4 regions of the Streptomyces sp. TE5632 genome follow, and region 3 is predicted to be linked to each of the others. Evidence: riboswitches for the same ligand, from Rfam matches in the RefSeq annotation. Region 3 holds a riboswitch; each other region holds the start of a gene.

What was found. Region 3 has a riboswitch for cyclic di-AMP ahead of ACVW19_RS19785 (transglycosylase SLT domain-containing protein). Riboswitches for the same ligand answer to the same signal wherever they lie in the genome.
Region 1: it holds a riboswitch for cyclic di-AMP, as region 3 does, so the genes downstream of both, ACVW19_RS13465 (transglycosylase family protein) here and ACVW19_RS19785 (transglycosylase SLT domain-containing protein) in region 3, are expected to answer to the same signal.
Region 2: it holds a riboswitch for cyclic di-AMP, as region 3 does, so the genes downstream of both, ACVW19_RS15940 (M23 family metallopeptidase) here and ACVW19_RS19785 (transglycosylase SLT domain-containing protein) in region 3, are expected to answer to the same signal.
Region 4: it holds a riboswitch for cyclic di-AMP, as region 3 does, so the genes downstream of both, ACVW19_RS00295 (C40 family peptidase) here and ACVW19_RS19785 (transglycosylase SLT domain-containing protein) in region 3, are expected to answer to the same signal.

The regions. Positions count from the first base shown of each region.
Region 1 is NZ_JBSSEA010000003.1:1,854,477-1,856,665, forward strand. It holds gene ACVW19_RS13465 (transglycosylase family protein) at 1-764, opposite strand, end outside; cyclic di-AMP (ydaO/yuaA leader) riboswitch at 769-937, opposite strand; gene ACVW19_RS13470 (transglycosylase family protein) at 1,143-2,123, opposite strand.
Region 2 is NZ_JBSSEA010000003.1:2,376,127-2,378,315, forward strand. It holds gene ACVW19_RS15935 (PrsW family intramembrane metalloprotease) at 1-154, shown strand, start outside; gene ACVW19_RS15940 (M23 family metallopeptidase) at 219-1,253, opposite strand; cyclic di-AMP (ydaO/yuaA leader) riboswitch at 1,265-1,421, opposite strand; tRNA gene ACVW19_RS15945 (tRNA-Met) at 1,749-1,822, opposite strand; gene ACVW19_RS15950 (dihydrofolate reductase family protein) at 1,930-2,189, opposite strand, start outside.
Region 3 is NZ_JBSSEA010000003.1:3,188,742-3,190,930, forward strand. It holds gene ACVW19_RS19780 (HAD family hydrolase) at 1-263, shown strand, start outside; gene ACVW19_RS19785 (transglycosylase SLT domain-containing protein) at 302-793, opposite strand; cyclic di-AMP (ydaO/yuaA leader) riboswitch at 806-969, opposite strand; gene ACVW19_RS19790 (polyprenyl synthetase family protein) at 1,600-2,189, shown strand, end outside.
Region 4 is NZ_JBSSEA010000001.1:59,678-61,866, reverse strand. It holds gene ACVW19_RS00300 (ATP-binding protein) at 101-559, shown strand; gene ACVW19_RS00295 (C40 family peptidase) at 657-1,130, opposite strand; cyclic di-AMP (ydaO/yuaA leader) riboswitch at 1,134-1,264, opposite strand; gene ACVW19_RS00290 (hypothetical protein) at 1,675-1,983, opposite strand; gene ACVW19_RS00285 (ATP-dependent Clp protease proteolytic subunit) at 1,991-2,189, opposite strand, start outside.

The DNA of each region.
Region 1 (2,189 bases), 1.3 Mb from region 3:
TACTTCAGGTGCAGCTGCTGGCCCGGGTAGATGAGGTCGGCGTCCTCGACGATGTCGTCGTTCAGCTCGAACAGCTTGTTCCAGCCGCCCTTGACGTCGTGCTCCTCGGCGATCGAGCTGAGGGTGTCGCCCTTGACGACCTTGTACTCGCCGTCGCCCTTCTCGACCTTCTCGCCGGTCGGGGTGGTGACGGTCTTCTTCTCGGCGGCCGGACGCTCGTCGGAGCGGGAGGCCTTCTGCTCGGTGGAGCGCTCGGGGGCGGAGCCGGTGTTCTGCTCCTGGGTGTTCTGCTTCTGGGCGTTCTGCTTCTGGGTGCCCTGCGAGGAACCGCTGTTCTGGTTCCCGGCGCTCTGGTTGCCGGTGCCCTCGGTCGAGCCGCCCCCGGTGTGGGCGGCGTTGGACAGGCCCTTGCCGCAGACGGGCCAGGCACCCTTGCCCTGACCCGCGAGGACCTTCTCGGCTATCTCGATCTGCTGGGCCTTGCTGGCCTGGTCGGCGGTGGCGGCGTACTGCGTGCCGCCGTAGCCGGCCCAGGTGGAGGCGGAGAACTGCAGACCGCCGTAGTAGCCGTTGCCGGTGTTGATGGACCAGTTGCCGCCGGACTCGCACTGGGCGACGGTGTCCCACTCGGAGGCGGTGGCGGCGGAAGCGTTGCCGACCGCCAGCAGCGGGGCGGCGACGGCGGCACCGGTGACGCCGGCTACGGCGATGACCCGGGTGGCCTTGGACGGACGACGGTGCTTGCCCTTGCCGGAAAACAGCATGGAAGGATCCCCTCACCGACGCCTACGAGGTGAGCTGTCGGGTTCGGGCCGGTTGAGTTGCCCGGCCGCGTCCCTCACGGGACGCGGCTCCACCCCTAGCCGAATCCGGCGTCAATCACCGGCTCCGGCGCCTACCTTGGTTCCCCCGCTCCTGCCTACGGCGCATGACGCGACGGCTGTTCCCGTGCTGCCACTGGCAGGATTCGGCGTGGCGGCAGCCGGGGCCCGCGGTGGCGAGCGGTCCTGACGGTAGACACGCGCCCGGCGGATAATCAAAGACGATCAGGGCTTCTGAGACCTATCTCTCATCGTCTTTATAACGGACATTCAGCGCGAACCGTGACCTCAACTGCCGCCATCGACGCACCTTTTCGAAGGTCAGCCTTCACTCGATCCGAAAAGGATGAGATGGGAAGCCGCCGCACCCGCACCCTCGCCGCCCCCGCCGTACTGGGCGAGCCATCCGCCGCCGAGCGCGAGGGAGTCGGCGGCAGCCGAGGAGTCGATTCCGGTGCCCGCGGGGGCCCTGTCGGCCGGGGACGAGACGTCGAGGCCTCGCGAGAAACCGAGACCGCCGCGTGAGGCGTGCCGGCCGGAAGCTCCGGACTCGCGGTCCTCGCGCACCTCCTCCTCGGCGCTGGCGCCGCGGTGGCGGCCGGTGGGGGCCTCGCTCGCGGACGCGTCCGAAGAACCCGCCTCCTGCCCCGACTTGCCCGAGTCCCCACCCTTGGCGGAGGCCGAGGCGGAGGGGGAAGCGGAAGCGGAGGGAGAGGCGCCGGGCTCGGCGTCCGAACCGCCGGACTTGGAGGCTTCGTCCGTCTTCTTCCCCTTACCGCTATCGGCGCCCTTATTGCCCTTGTTGCCCTTGTTGTCCGACGAGGCTTCGGAGGACTGCGAGGGCGACGGAGTGGCGGAGCTTCCGGTACCGGAGGAGTCGTACGACGAGCCGCCGTCCGCACCGGTGTCCACACCGGCCTTGCCCGAGTCGGTGTTCAGGCCCGCCAGCAGGCCGCAGGCCCGCCACGCGCCGACCCCCTGGTCGGCGAGGACCTTCTCGGCCACGGCTATCTGCTGGCCGCGGCTGGCCTGGTCGGCGCTGGACGCGTAGTCGAGGCCGCCGTACTTCTCCCAGTCCGTCTGGGTCAACTGCAGGCCGCCGTAGTAGCCGTTGCCGGAGTTCTGGCTCCATGAGCCACCGGACTCGCACTCCGCGACCCGGTCCCAGGTCGCGCCCTCGGCCGCGCTGGCGCCGCTGGCCCCGAGAAGCGGAATCGCGATGGCTGAGCCGGTCACTCCGGCAGCGACGACAAGAGCCGGAGCCTGGCGGGGGCGACGGTGACGACCGTTCCCGGAGAGCATGCGGAGACCTTTCGCAGGACAACAGTTACCCGCACGGCGAGTCGAACTGCGCAGCTGTGCAACCGA
Region 2 (2,189 bases), 810 kb from region 3:
GCCTGTGCCGCCCTGGCCGGTGTACGGCGCGTACGGCGTGTACGGCATGCACGGCGCGACGAGCCTCGCGTATGCCCCGTACCCCGCGCACCCCGCGTACCTCGGGTATTCCGCGTACCGGCCGAACCCGTACGCGTCCCCGTACCGCCCCTGAAACGCCTGACCGGCAGCCCTGACGTCGGGGGGTCGTCGTCAGGACTGCCGGGGCTGTGGTCGTCTCAGACGGTGAGGCCCTTCGACTGAAGCCAGGCCATCGGGTCGATGCCCGAGGCGGAGCCGGCGGGGTGGACCTCCAGGTGGAGGTGAGCGCCGGTGGAGTTGCCGGTGGAGCCGACGCGGCCGATCACGTCGCCGGTGTTGACCTGCTGGCCGACGCTGACGCTGATGGAGGACTGGTGGGCGTACCAGATCTCGGTGCCGTCGTCGAGCGTCAGCACGGTCTTGTAGCCGTAGGAGCCGTCCCAGCCGGCGGAGGTGATCGTGCCGGTGTGGACCGCCTTGATCAGCGTGCCCGTGGGGGCGGCGAAGTCCAGACCGGTGTGCTGGCCGGAGGACCAGTAGGCGCCGGCCTGACCGAAGGTCGAGGAGACCGTGTACGAGGAGGTGGGCAGCGCGTACTGCCGGGCCAGCTCGGCGAGGCGCTCGGCCTCGGCCTTCTTCTTGGCCTCCTCCTCCGCCTTGCGCTTCGCCTCGGCGGCCTTCTCCTCCGCCTCCTTCTTCGCGGCGGCGGCCTTCTCCTTGGCCTCCTTCTCCGCGGCGGCGGCGGCCTCGGCGGCGGCCTTGTCCTCGGCCTGGCTCTGCTGCTGCTCGACCTGGGCCATGATCCGGGCGTGCAGCGCCTCGCCGGCGTCGGAGGCACCCTGCTCGGTGACCTCGTCGGCGACCACACCGATGTCGCTGAGCGCGGTGGCGGAACCCTCGGGGGTTTCCTCGTCGGAGATGAGGGAACCGACAGAGGGAAGGTCCGGCATCGAGATCGAGACCGGCGGCTTGCCGGTCTGGGCGCTGGCCATACCGCCACCGGCGACGGCGGCTATGACACCGACGCCCAGGACCGTGGAGCTGCGGGCGAGGCCTCCGCCGCGCTGCTTGCCGACGCGGTGCCGGCCGCGCACGGGGCGGACGGACTCCTCGGTGGGGTTCCACTCCTCGAAGGGGCCCTCGTCGGGGCGGACGCCGCCGTAGACGAAGGTGTCGCCGTCGTACTGGCTCGGCATGAAGGGGGCCTCGGGAGCAGGCCGGTTCGACGCCACGTGGGCGTACTCCTTTCCTTCCTTCTCGCCTACCGGGTTAGCTGACGGGTTCGGAGCAGGAAGGTCTCCTACACGCGTATACCCTCCGTGTCTCCACGGGGCATCCACGCGATTCACCCCAAGATGTTGGTTCCCCGGTTCCCTTGCGGGATTCGGCGCATGCGCACGGAGCCGACTCGTGTGACGGCTGGGACGACCGCGCTGCGTTATCGAACGTTAATAGAGGTAGGGGTCGGATTCCAAGCCGTTCCTCTTGATCGTTAACGATTTCCACGCGGACTTAAGCGCCATGGCCGGGCAAAAACGGGCGAGTTGACCGTGCCTCACGCGTCACATCGAAACTGACGGTTTATCAGTTGTTATGCGCAGCGCGGTGACCCGATCACCTGGCGTGACAACGGTGCGGAAGTCGGGACGACGAGCCGGGGCGGCGGGGCTAAAGCCGAGAACGACCGAGGGCCGGAACCCTTTCGGATTCCGGCCCTCGGCCTTCAGTAGCGGGGACAGGATTTGAACCTGCGACCTCTGGGTTATGAGCCCAGCGAGCTACCGAGCTGCTCCACCCCGCGTCGTTGTGTCACCAGCATACGGCATGCGGGGGACACTCCGCACACTCCTTGTCGTCGCCGTCGTCGCCGTCGCCGTCGCTGCTGTCGCCGCTGTCGCCGCCGTCGCGTCACCGGCCGATCAGATGGCCGTTCGGCGCCGTGGCGGCCTCCTCGTGCTCGGGCAGTACGACGACCTGGGTGCCCCCGGCGGCCAGCACTCCGCTGCCGTCGGCGTCCGCCACGAAGGTGTCCGGCTCCCGCCAGGCGGTGACCACCCGCCGTACCCCCGCGTCCAGGATCAGCCGCGCACAGGGCGCCGGACGCGAGGCGCGGCGCGCGCAGGGTTCCAGGCTGGAGTACACGGTGGCGGTCGTGAGCCGCGGATCCG
Region 3 (2,189 bases):
AGCACCTGGGGCTGAGCCGGGAACGGACCGTCGCCTTCGGCGACATGCCCAACGACATCCCGATGTTCCACTGGGCGGCCCACGGGGTCGCCATGGCCAACGCGCACCCCGAGCTGAAGGCGGTGGCCGACGAGGTCACCACGACGAACGAGGACGACGGCGTGGCCGTCGTCCTCGAGCGGTTGTTCGGCGGAACGGGCGGGGCGGGGCGAGGTGGCACGCGCCCCGACACGTGCCGTCCCGGCCTCCGCCCCGACGGGTGACCCCGTGGGCCGGGTGTGCCCCGGTGCGCCCGGACGTCTCAGTAGGCGCCGAAGACGTTGTCGATCGAGCCGTAGCGGTCCGCCGCGTAGTTGCAGGCAGCCGTGATGTTCGCGACCGGGTCGAACGGGTCGAAGGCCGTGCCGGGCACGTGGTACGCCCGGAAGGTCGGGTCGATGACCTGCAGCAGGCCCTTCGACGGGGTGCCGGCGACGGCGTTGGAGTCCCACAGGTTGATGGCCTGCGGGTTGCCGGAGGACTCGCGCATGATGTTGCGGTGGATGGAGTCGTAGCTGCCGGGGATGCCGTGCTGCGCCATGATCGACAGCGACTCGCGGATCCAGCCGTCGAGGTTGTCCGGGTACGCCGTCTCGGTGCCGGCGGCGGCCGGGGCGGCCGACACGGGGGCGGCGGGAGCGGCGGAGGCGCTGGTGGCGCCGAACACCGGAAGGGCGATCGCTGCGACGCCGGCGACGGCGAGGGAGCGGACGAGGCGGGTGCGGCCGAAGCGGCGCTGACCGGATGCGGGCATGGCGGGCATGGGTGCGTTCCTCTCCTACGCCTGCGAGGTGAGCTGTCGGGTTCGGGCGGGAGAGTGCCCGGCCGCGCCCCTGCGGGCATGGCTTCACCCCGAGCCGTCCCGGTGCGAACCGGTCCGGCGACCTACCTGGGTCCCCCGCTCCTGCCGTGCGTGAGTGAGTTGATCGACGGGTGGTGCGGGCGGCGGCAGGATTCGGCGTCCGCCCGACAGGCCGGGAACGTATGCGAGAGCGCATGTCGGGAACAAGTGCGAACGTCACGTATGACGCCGTTTGATCTTGCCTTGGGCTATTTGGGGGACTTGATCCTTTTCGGGTGCCGGCGGCCAACTCGCGTTCGGTGGAAGGGGAAGCGCCTGTGCGGGGGAGTCGCGGGCGTGTCGGGGTGCGCGTGACCGACCTCACTGGCCGCACCGCTCGGGCGCATTTTTCGCCAACGGGAAATCAATTGGTAATTGCGGCAAATCGGGCATCGGGGCAGGCGGGGTGGACCGTGTGTCGGGATGCGGTTCGGGGTGTGCCGGTGCGCGGGCGAGCTTCATCCGAAAAGTTGATGAATGTCCCTTACTGTCGACTGGTCGGAAACGATCTGATGGTGATCCGATATCGGAGGGCGCCATGGCGTGCCGTCCGCGCGTGCTCGGGTGAGTTTGGGGAATGTGGGTGCTGGCGGTGATCGAAACATGACCGGATACGCTGACTCGAGTGATGTCAGCGACCTGTCGACAACCAGCGACCTCTCGGTGAACGGTGCAGGACGTCTGAGCGCCAGTGGACACCAGCAGACAGGAGACCCCTCGTGACCGTCGTCGGGCCATTCGGGCTGAGCGTGCGGGACCAGGCTCTGGAAGCCGATGTCCGGGCCGGGATGACGGCTGTCGAGGAAGGGCTGCTCGAGGCCACCAAGAGTGAGGTCCCCTTCATCACGGGTGCCGCTCAGCACCTGGTGCGGGCCGGCGGCAAGCGGTTCCGGCCGCTGCTCGTGATGCTCGCCGCCCAGTTCGGCGACCCCCACGCGCCCGGCGTCGTACCGTCCGCCGTGGTCGTGGAGCTGACCCACCTGGCCACGCTGTACCACGACGACGTGATGGACGACGCGGGTGTGCGGCGCGGGGTGCCCAGCGCGAACACCCGCTGGGGCAACTCCGTCGCGGTCCTCACCGGCGATTTCCTCTTCGCGCGCGCCTCGCACATCCTGGCCGACCTCGGGCCGGAGGCCGTACGGGTGCAGGCGGAGGCGTTCGAGCGGCTGGTCTCCGGTCAGATCATGGAGACCGCGGGGCCGCAGGACGGCCGCGATCCGGTCGACCACTACCTGGACGTCCTCGGTGGCAAGACCGGCTCACTGGTCGCCGTCTCGTGCCGGTTCGGCGCCATGATGTCCGGCGC
Region 4 (2,189 bases), on a different contig from region 3:
CGGTGATGGCAGTCTGGCGACGAAGCACCAGTGCGGGACCGTACTCGAATCAGCCGCTCCGTGCCGGACCGTGGACCCGTGGGAAAGGGAGGACGTCGCCATGGCAGACCATCTGGAAGCATCCATCACTCTGCCGAGCGATCCAGCCTCGGTTCCCGCCGCGCGCACCCATGTGGTGGACACGCTGGCGGAGTGGGGCATGCCGGCGGACACGGAAGTGTCCGACACCGTGCGGCTGATCGTGTCCGAACTGGCCACCAACGCCGTGCAGCACACCCTCGGGCAGTCACCCACGTTCACGGTGTACATCGCCCTCGACCACGACGAGCGGTTGCGCATCGGAGTCACCGACAGTCATCCGAGGTTCCCCAAGCGGCTCCCCGCCGCGGTCCAGCAGGACAACGGCCGGGGGTTGGTCATCATCCGCTGGCTGACCGCGGAACGCGGCGGCAGGATGAGGATCCGCCCCACCAGGGAGGGCGGCAAGACCGTCTTCGTCGTGCTCCCGTGGGCCGTCCCGGCCGAGCCGGTCACGGCGGTGGGACAGCAGGAGCCGTAGGGGCCACGACGGAACAGCGCAGCCCCAGCCGCGTCGGTGACTGTCCGACGGAGTGGCGGGGGCGGCGACAGGGGGGGAATGCCGCCGCCCCCGCGGATCAGCCGACCCGGCCGTACCAGACGCTGCGGGTCCAGATCTTCTGCAGGCGCACCACGTCCCCGGTCTTCGGGGCGTGCCAGATCTTGTTCTGACCCGCGTAGATGCCGACGTGGTAGATGTTTTGGCCCGAGTGGAAGAACACCAGGTCGCCCGCCTTGCGGTTGGAGGCCGCGACCTTGTTTGTCTTGTTGTACTGCTGGGCGGCGGTGCGCGGCAGCTGCTTGCCCGCTTTCTTGAACGAGTAGAGGGTCAGGCCGGAGCAGTCGAAGCGGGACGGTCCGGTGGCGCCCCACCGGTAGGGCGAACCCTTCTTGGATTCCGCGACCTGGAGAGCCTTGGCGGCCGTGCTCGCGGCCGCCGCCTCCGGGGCGGCACCGGGAACCACGAGTGAGCCGCCCACGGCGGCGAGAGTGAGGGCCGAGGCCGTGCCGGCCCGGGCCATGAGAGACGGGACACGATTGAGCGCGGACATGCGCAACCCTTCGTCAGCCGCCTGTGAAGGATGACCTGTCGGATTCGGGCTGGCGAAGTTGCCCGGCCGCACACGTGCGGCTTCACCCCAAGGGATGCTCGGAACGGGAATCCCCGCTCCGGCGACCCGTCGTGCTCGGGTCCTCCACTCCTGCCGATCCACTCCTGTCGACCGGTCATCCGGGCGGCGGCAGGACTCGGCGTCCGCCCGGATCGCCCCGCCGCGGTGGCGGGGGCTTGTCGTCAGTGAGCGATCTTGGCAATGGTTGGCCCGAAATCCCACCGGAGCCGGGGGTTTGTGTTGTTACTCACCACTCATCCGTTCGGGTGGACAGCGCTGTGTTCGGGCTGCCGTCCAGAGCGCCGAGGAGCCCCGGACCAGCATCGGAATACTTGATTCCGAAAGGGGGCGCGCGCGGTGCGCAACCTTGGCGGCCCGAAAAGAAGTCGTGCGTCTACGCCGCTTGGGGGTAAGCCATTTGGTCCGTTTCAACTCCGGTGCGGACGTGTCACCGGCGCACGCCCCGCCCGGGCCGGTAGGGGTGTCAACTGCCGCAGCCCGGCGGCAGGATGACGCGGGCCGTGCGCCGCTCGCCGTCCAGCACCCGCAACGCACGGGCCAGGGTGGCGGTGTGCAGTTCGGTCTCGCCGCGTCTGTGCATCAGGGCCAGCGCGTCGCGCAGGGCGACGGCCTTGCCGACCAGTGCCTGCGCGGCACGCAGTCCCCGGTAGGTGTCGCCGTCGCGGGCCGGGTTGATCCGGCCGAGCAGGTCGACGGCCTCGAGGTAACGGTCGATCAGCTCGGCCTCGGCGCGGGTCAGCGCGGGCAGCGGCGGCAGCTCGGGTGGCAGCATCGGCGGCTCACCCCGTGCCGGAAGTGGGCCGCCGGCCCTCGCGGACGGTCACGATCCGGTCCGCGAGGCCGTAGTCCACCGCCGCCCGGGCGTCGAGGACCGTGTTCCGCTCGATGTCCGACCGTGCCTGCTCCGGGGTGCGGCGGGTGCACCGGACCAGCATCTCCTCGATCCGGGCCCGAACGCGTGTCAGCTCCTCGGCCTGG